DNA from 2 places in the Bacillus sp. LQ16 genome. Region 1 is predicted to be linked to the other one. Evidence: riboswitches for the same ligand, from Rfam matches in the RefSeq annotation. Region 1 holds a riboswitch; the other holds the start of a gene.

Evidence for each region. Region 1 has a riboswitch for preQ1 ahead of queC (7-cyano-7-deazaguanine synthase QueC). Riboswitches for the same ligand answer to the same signal wherever they lie in the genome.
Region 2: another riboswitch for preQ1. It lies ahead of AC3EMB_RS08400 (QueT transporter family protein); the one in region 1 lies ahead of queC (7-cyano-7-deazaguanine synthase QueC).

What each region holds. Positions count from the first base shown of each region.
Region 1 covers NZ_CM173491.1:1,399,245-1,402,441, forward strand. Annotated here, with positions in the region: gene AC3EMB_RS07050 (DUF6254 family protein) at 98-214, shown strand; gene kinB (sporulation sensor histidine kinase KinB) at 226-1,434, opposite strand; PreQ1 riboswitch class I at 1,641-1,684, shown strand; gene queC (7-cyano-7-deazaguanine synthase QueC) at 1,778-2,440, shown strand; gene queD (6-carboxytetrahydropterin synthase QueD) at 2,440-2,931, shown strand; gene queE (7-carboxy-7-deazaguanine synthase QueE) at 2,924-3,197, shown strand, end outside.
Region 2 covers NZ_CM173491.1:1,654,973-1,658,169, forward strand. Annotated here, with positions in the region: gene AC3EMB_RS08385 (DMT family transporter) at 1-122, opposite strand, end outside; gene AC3EMB_RS08390 (reverse transcriptase-like protein) at 136-522, opposite strand; gene AC3EMB_RS08395 (aldose 1-epimerase family protein) at 591-1,463, opposite strand; PreQ1 riboswitch class I at 1,596-1,640, shown strand; gene AC3EMB_RS08400 (QueT transporter family protein) at 1,647-2,132, shown strand; gene AC3EMB_RS08405 (ribonuclease H family protein) at 2,284-2,943, shown strand; gene AC3EMB_RS08410 (zinc-finger domain-containing protein) at 2,956-3,132, shown strand; gene AC3EMB_RS08415 (DUF2564 family protein) at 3,167-3,197, opposite strand, start outside.

The DNA of each region.
Region 1 (3,197 bases):
AAGAAGTGGGAAACCACTTCTTTTTTTGATACGTGCATAGTTTTCTTTCTTATTTTGGAATACTACATGGAGAAAGAAAAGAAGGAGTTGAAAAAATATGTCTAAGAAGAAGCGAGAAGAAGAGCGCGCCTGGAAAGCGCGTAAAGAAAATCAACAACCGCACGGAAAAGTGAAAGCTTTTGCTGAATTAGTTGAAGGAACAGAAAAAACGTGATGATTATTTCATCACGTTTTTTGTATGAGTGGAAAAGTTAATAAAAAGGTTGTACCGATTCCTTTTTCACTTATAATATCAATTTTTCCATTCATAGCTTGAACAACACTGAATACGACCATCATTCCAAGTCCAGTGCCTTTTTCTTTCGTTGAATAGAAAGGCGAGCCAAGACGTTTTACTTGTTCTGAATCCATACCGACTCCTGTATCTTTTATATATAACTGAATATGCTTATGATCAGGAACTAATGTGAAATAAAGATCACCGCCTTTTGGCATAGCCTCAATGCAATTTTTTAAAATATTTAATAAACATTGATTTAGTTTTTGCTTTTCTCCAGCGATAAAAAAAGAAGTGCTTTGCTTTATATAATGAGTACGTACATTTGTTAAATTAGCAAGCGGTGTAATTAACGACAATGCATGTAGTAATTCTTCTTCTAACTGTAATGTTTGTTCTTTTTCAATGCTTGGTTTAGCAAAGGTTAAATAATCTGTAAGAACATGATTTGCTTGTTCAATGCCGTTAATGGCAATGTCGATATATAATTTTCGTTCCTGCTCAGTGCATGTCTCTGATTGTAACAGTTGTAAAAACCCTTTTGTTGAAGTTAATGGATTGCGAATTTCATGAGAGATAGACGCTGCCATTTCACCAATTAAATGAAATTTTTCAGCATTTATAAGTTCGTTTTGGAGACGAACTTGAGTTTGTAATATGTGTAGTAAATATAAAATTAGAATCGTACCAAGCATTGAACATAACTCATACACAATAATATGCGGTATATAATCAGTCTTATTTGTAACCTTTGAAAGGAAGAAGGGTATCCAACTAAATCCGTATGTGAGACTGTAGATAATAGCAAGTGTTATTTTTATACGATTAGAAGTTCGATTGAAAAATTTATATGTTAATAGTAGAACAATAAATAGAAGAACAGAACCGATAAGAGATGGGAAAACACCGATCCCACCTAATAATAAGCGATATATGTTTAATACAACTAAGATAGAACCACCAGCAATAGGCCCTCCCGTTAATGTACCGACAATTAATACAATATGGCGCATATCAAATTGAAAACCATTATTTGTTTTTGCTGCAAATGTAATACAGAGTACGGTAGCGAGGCAACAGAGTACAATGAATATAGCTGAATTTAATTTAGGAGAGCGTTTCCCTTTTTGATTCCAAAATAAATGATATACGAGCATTGTAATCAGGATGAATAATATATTTAAAAAGAGATAAATAATAAAGGATTTCAGTGGGATGCCTCCTCTCTTCTTATATTAAATTAATCATACTATAAAATGAAAGAAATGAAATGATAAATAGCGGAAAAATCAGAAATTTTTACGCTAGTATACAATATGTTACAATAAGCTGTGTCAATGAAAGAAGAAATTCCGTGCACCGCGCGGGAGAGGTTCGCGAACTCCCTCTATAAAAAACTATGGAAACAACAATATCCTTAGGTATTGTTTTGTTTTTTTATTGTGACAGTTCAAGAACGTTCTTTCTTCTTATTTATAGTAGAGAAGGAGAATGAGTGAAATGAAAAAAGAAAAAGCAGTTGTTGTTTTTAGTGGAGGACAAGATAGTACGACATGTTTATTTTGGGCAATAGAGCAGTTTGCAGAGGTAGAAGCTGTAACATTTAATTACAATCAACGTCATAAGCTAGAAATTGATTGTGCAGCGGAAATTGCAAAAGAGCTAGGAATAAAGCATACGGTACTAGATATGAGTCTATTAAATCAACTTGCTCCAAATGCGTTAACGAGAACGGATATGGAGATTACACATGAAGAAGGTGAATTGCCGTCGACATTTGTAGATGGACGAAATTTACTCTTCCTATCATTTGCTGCTGTATTGGCAAAACAAGTTGGAGCACGTCATATTGTAACGGGTGTATGTGAAACTGATTTCAGTGGTTATCCAGACTGCCGTGACGTGTTTGTGAAATCGTTAAACGTTACTTTAAATTTATCTATGGATTACCCGTTTGTCATTCACACGCCACTTATGTGGATTGATAAAGCTGAAACATGGAAATTATCAGATGAACTTGGAGCATTTGAGTTTGTTCGGGAAAAAACATTAACATGTTATAACGGAATCATTGGTGATGGTTGCGGTGAATGTCCAGCATGTCAACTTCGTAAAGCAGGATTAGATACGTACCTACAAGAACGCGAAGGAGCGAACAACTAATGGATAACTTTTTTGGATTTCGCATCGTAGAGAATTTGCAAAAAATGGACAAGGATATTCAGCGTAAACAACTCAAATACCATAATAAAAGAGTAATGGTCAGCAAGGAATTTACATTTGATGCAGCACACCATTTACACTGTTATGAAGGGAAATGTAAAAACTTACATGGTCACACATATAAAGTTGTATTTGGAATTAGTGGATATGTAAATGAAATAGGTCTTGCAATTGACTTTGGAGATATAAAAGAAATTTGGAAGAATGAAATCGAAATTTATTTAGATCATCGTTATTTAAACGAAACGTTACCTGCAATGAATACGACTGCTGAAAATATGGTCGTTTGGATTTATGAAAAGATGGCAGAAGCACTAACAAAAGAGAATCGATTGAACGAATATAAAGGAGCTCGCGTTGAATTTGTTCGTCTATTTGAGACGCCGACTAGTTATGCGGAAGTAAGACGGGAGTGGATGCTTGATGAGTAAAATCCCTGTCTTAGAAATATTCGGTCCGACTATTCAAGGTGAAGGAATGGTTGTAGGGCAAAAGACAATGTTTATCCGTACAGCTGGTTGTGATTATAGCTGTGCTTGGTGTGATTCTGCTTTTACGTGGGATGGATCAGCTAAAGATCAAATTAGACAGATGACACCAGAAGATATTTGGGATGAGCTTGTTGCAATTGGAGGAGAAAATTTTTCTCATGTTACGATTTCAGGTGGAAATCCGGCATTACTGAAAAATATTGAGT
Region 2 (3,197 bases), 260 kb from region 1:
CGAATACCATTAAACGTAAATGGACCAACGAAAGACATAGCGTTTTGAACGACAACAAACGTAGCTCCCCAAATAAAAGAGACAAATAATAAAGCAAGAGGAGCAATCCACTCTTTTTTCACACTCATACCCCCGTTAATTTTGTAATATAGCTTTTCTAGCTAATTCATCAGCTACTTTATTTTGACTACTTGGAATCCACTTAATAAAAAAGAGATCGAAGTTTTTTATGTACTGCAGCGCTTCATCTAAAAGAGGTGCAAATATTTTATTTTTTGCGTATTCCTTTTCAACAGCCCGTTCGACAAGCTGGGAATCTGTACGAAAAGAGACAGTGCTATAATTATGCTCGATGCAATATTTTAATGCTAGAAGTAAAGCGCGGTATTCTGCTTCATGATTGGACATTGTTCCAAGTGGTAATGATAATTGTACAGGCGGCTGAACGCCTTTAATAAACACTCCTGCACCAGAAGGACCAGGATTTCCTTTTGATGCACCATCAATATATACTTCAATCAAAATGAGAAACCTCCAAATTATAAGATTATCCCCTACTTAAATGCTTTTTGAAGTAGGGGATAGAGTAGTTATCCGATTGTGATGCTATAACGACATGTAAATGTTTCATTCGCTTGTAACGATTGAATTCCCTTTTTGTCCTTGAAATCTTTTGCTGGATTTATTTCATCAGCGATTCCATACCAAGGTTCAATACATAAGAAAGGTGCGTTATCCCCTGGTGTCCATACGCCGACAAATGGGAAGCCATCAAATTCTACTTTTACAAATTTATTATGTTTATGAGAACGAATCGAAATTTCATTCGTATTCATATTTTCAAAAATAAGCGCATCATTTTTGAATAAATCATATGTAAGTGGCAATTCAGTTGTATTTTCAGCGATTAATTGCTTTTTGTTTGAAAGATAAGGTCCTTCTAATACGCTTGTTTCTAAGCGTTCCGAACCATTAAACGATAAATGATAATCTGTAAATGATTCACCATCCAATAAAGGGAAGTTGAAGCCAGGATGTGCTCCGATTGAGAAGAACATCTCTTTTGAAGTAGGATTGTTTACTTCATATGTTACATGAACGATTTGTCCATCTAGCTCATAAGAAACGAGTAGTTCGAATTCGTATGGGTATTTTTTTAATGTTTCTTCATTACTAGTAACGATATAAGTGATTTTTGTTTCGCTTTGTTCTTTCACAGAGAAAGTAAGATCACGAGCGAAACCGTGTTGTGTTAATGAATATGATTTACCGTCTACGTAGTATGTATTATCTACTAATCGGCCGACAATTGGGAACAAAATTGGTGCACGGCGTCCCCAATAAGTAGAATCACCTTGCCATAAATATTCTGTGTTGTCTTCTTTTAAGCGAACGCTCTGTAATTCTGCACCTTTGTCAGAAATGGAAACGATCACTTTTTCATTTTGAATTGTTGCTGTCATGAAGTGAAACCTCCTAAATCTTTCATATGTTTCATTATACGTTGTCTAAAAGGAAAAAGGTAGTTTATGATAGGAATCTATTGACGAAAGAGGGGCTACCACGTAAAATATAATCTTGTTGCTTAAAAAACGAATAACGTGGTTCGAAACCATCCCACGTAAAAAAACTAAGGAGATTTTGTCATGAATATTAGAACTTTAGTCGGTAATGGTATTTTAGCGGCATTATATATTGCTGTTTCTATGCTTATTCAGCCATTTGGCTTTACGAATGTACAATTTCGTATTTCAGAGATGTTTAATCATCTCGTTGTATTTAACAAGAAAGCAATTTACGGAATTGTATTAGGTGTATTTTTAACGAATCTCTTTTTCTCACCTATGATCGCTTACGATTTAGTATTTGGAGTAGGGCAATCTATTCTTGCGTTAGTTGCAACGATTATTTCTATGCGATTTATTAAAGGTGTTTGGGCTCGTATGATTTTTAATACAGTTATCTTTACGATTACAATGTTTATGATTGCAATTGAACTTCATCTTGCATTGGGTTTACCATTTATGTTGTCTTGGTTAACTTGTGCAATCGGTGAATTTGTTGTCATGGCGATCGGTATGCCTGTAATGTACTGGATTAATAAGCGAGTACAATTTGAAAGATTTATGTAATAGATGAAAGAGCTGTTCCTATAGGGATAGCTCTTTTTGTATGTAATCATATTGAATATAATGCTGTGACTCTAGATAAAATATAATAAAATAAAGTGAGGCTTCAATTAGCCGGATATATATAAGAAGTCTTACATAAGGGGAATGTAGTATGAAATATAAAATTCATTGGTTGTATAAAACGAAGCGTGGATTGCAGACGGAATTAACAACAGAGTATATGAACATAGAAGAAGTACTTCAATTTGCAGAGGATTTTGAGAAAACAGGAAGAGCTAAGGAACTTTTATTTTACGATGAAATGGACGCAGAATGGTCATTAAAAGAGATGAAAAAGTTAAGTAAGCAAGTAGAGGAAGAGCCCCAAGAAATACTCGTTTATTTTGATGGGGGGTATGATGTGCAAACGAAAGAAGCTGGCGTTGGTATATGTGTGTATTATAAAAAAGGAAATACAAACTACCGCATTCGCCGCAATGCATATATAGAAGGTATATATGATAATAATGAAGCGGAATATGCATCATTATTATACGGTATGAATATACTCGAGGAACTAGGGATTAAGTATGAAGCAGTTACACTTCGCGGAGACTCACAAGTGGTACTGCAGCAATTAGCCGGAGAATGGCCTTGTTACGATGAACATTTAAATCATTATTTAGATCAAATTGAACAAAAGGCGAAGCAAATGAAATTAAAACTTGTATGTGAGCCGATATCTAGAAAACAAAATAAAGAAGCACATCAATTAGCAACGCAAGCATTAGAAGGAACAGTTATTGATAGTCATAAAGAAATAACCGAATAGAGAGGTGCAAAGGTGGATAAAAAGCAACTCATTACAGAGGTAAATGACTTATTAGAAACGTATTGTGAAGGATGTTTCTTGCGAGAACATAATCGAAAGACAAATAGTAAGTATTATGCTCATTCATTTTGTATAAGGCAATGTACAGTTGGAGAAACATTGAAAAAGTATGGAGAACAGTTGTCATAAAAAAACATCCAGAGAAAATTCTCTGGATGTTTTTTTAGTGCTTTGCTTCGTTTAATTGCTGCTCG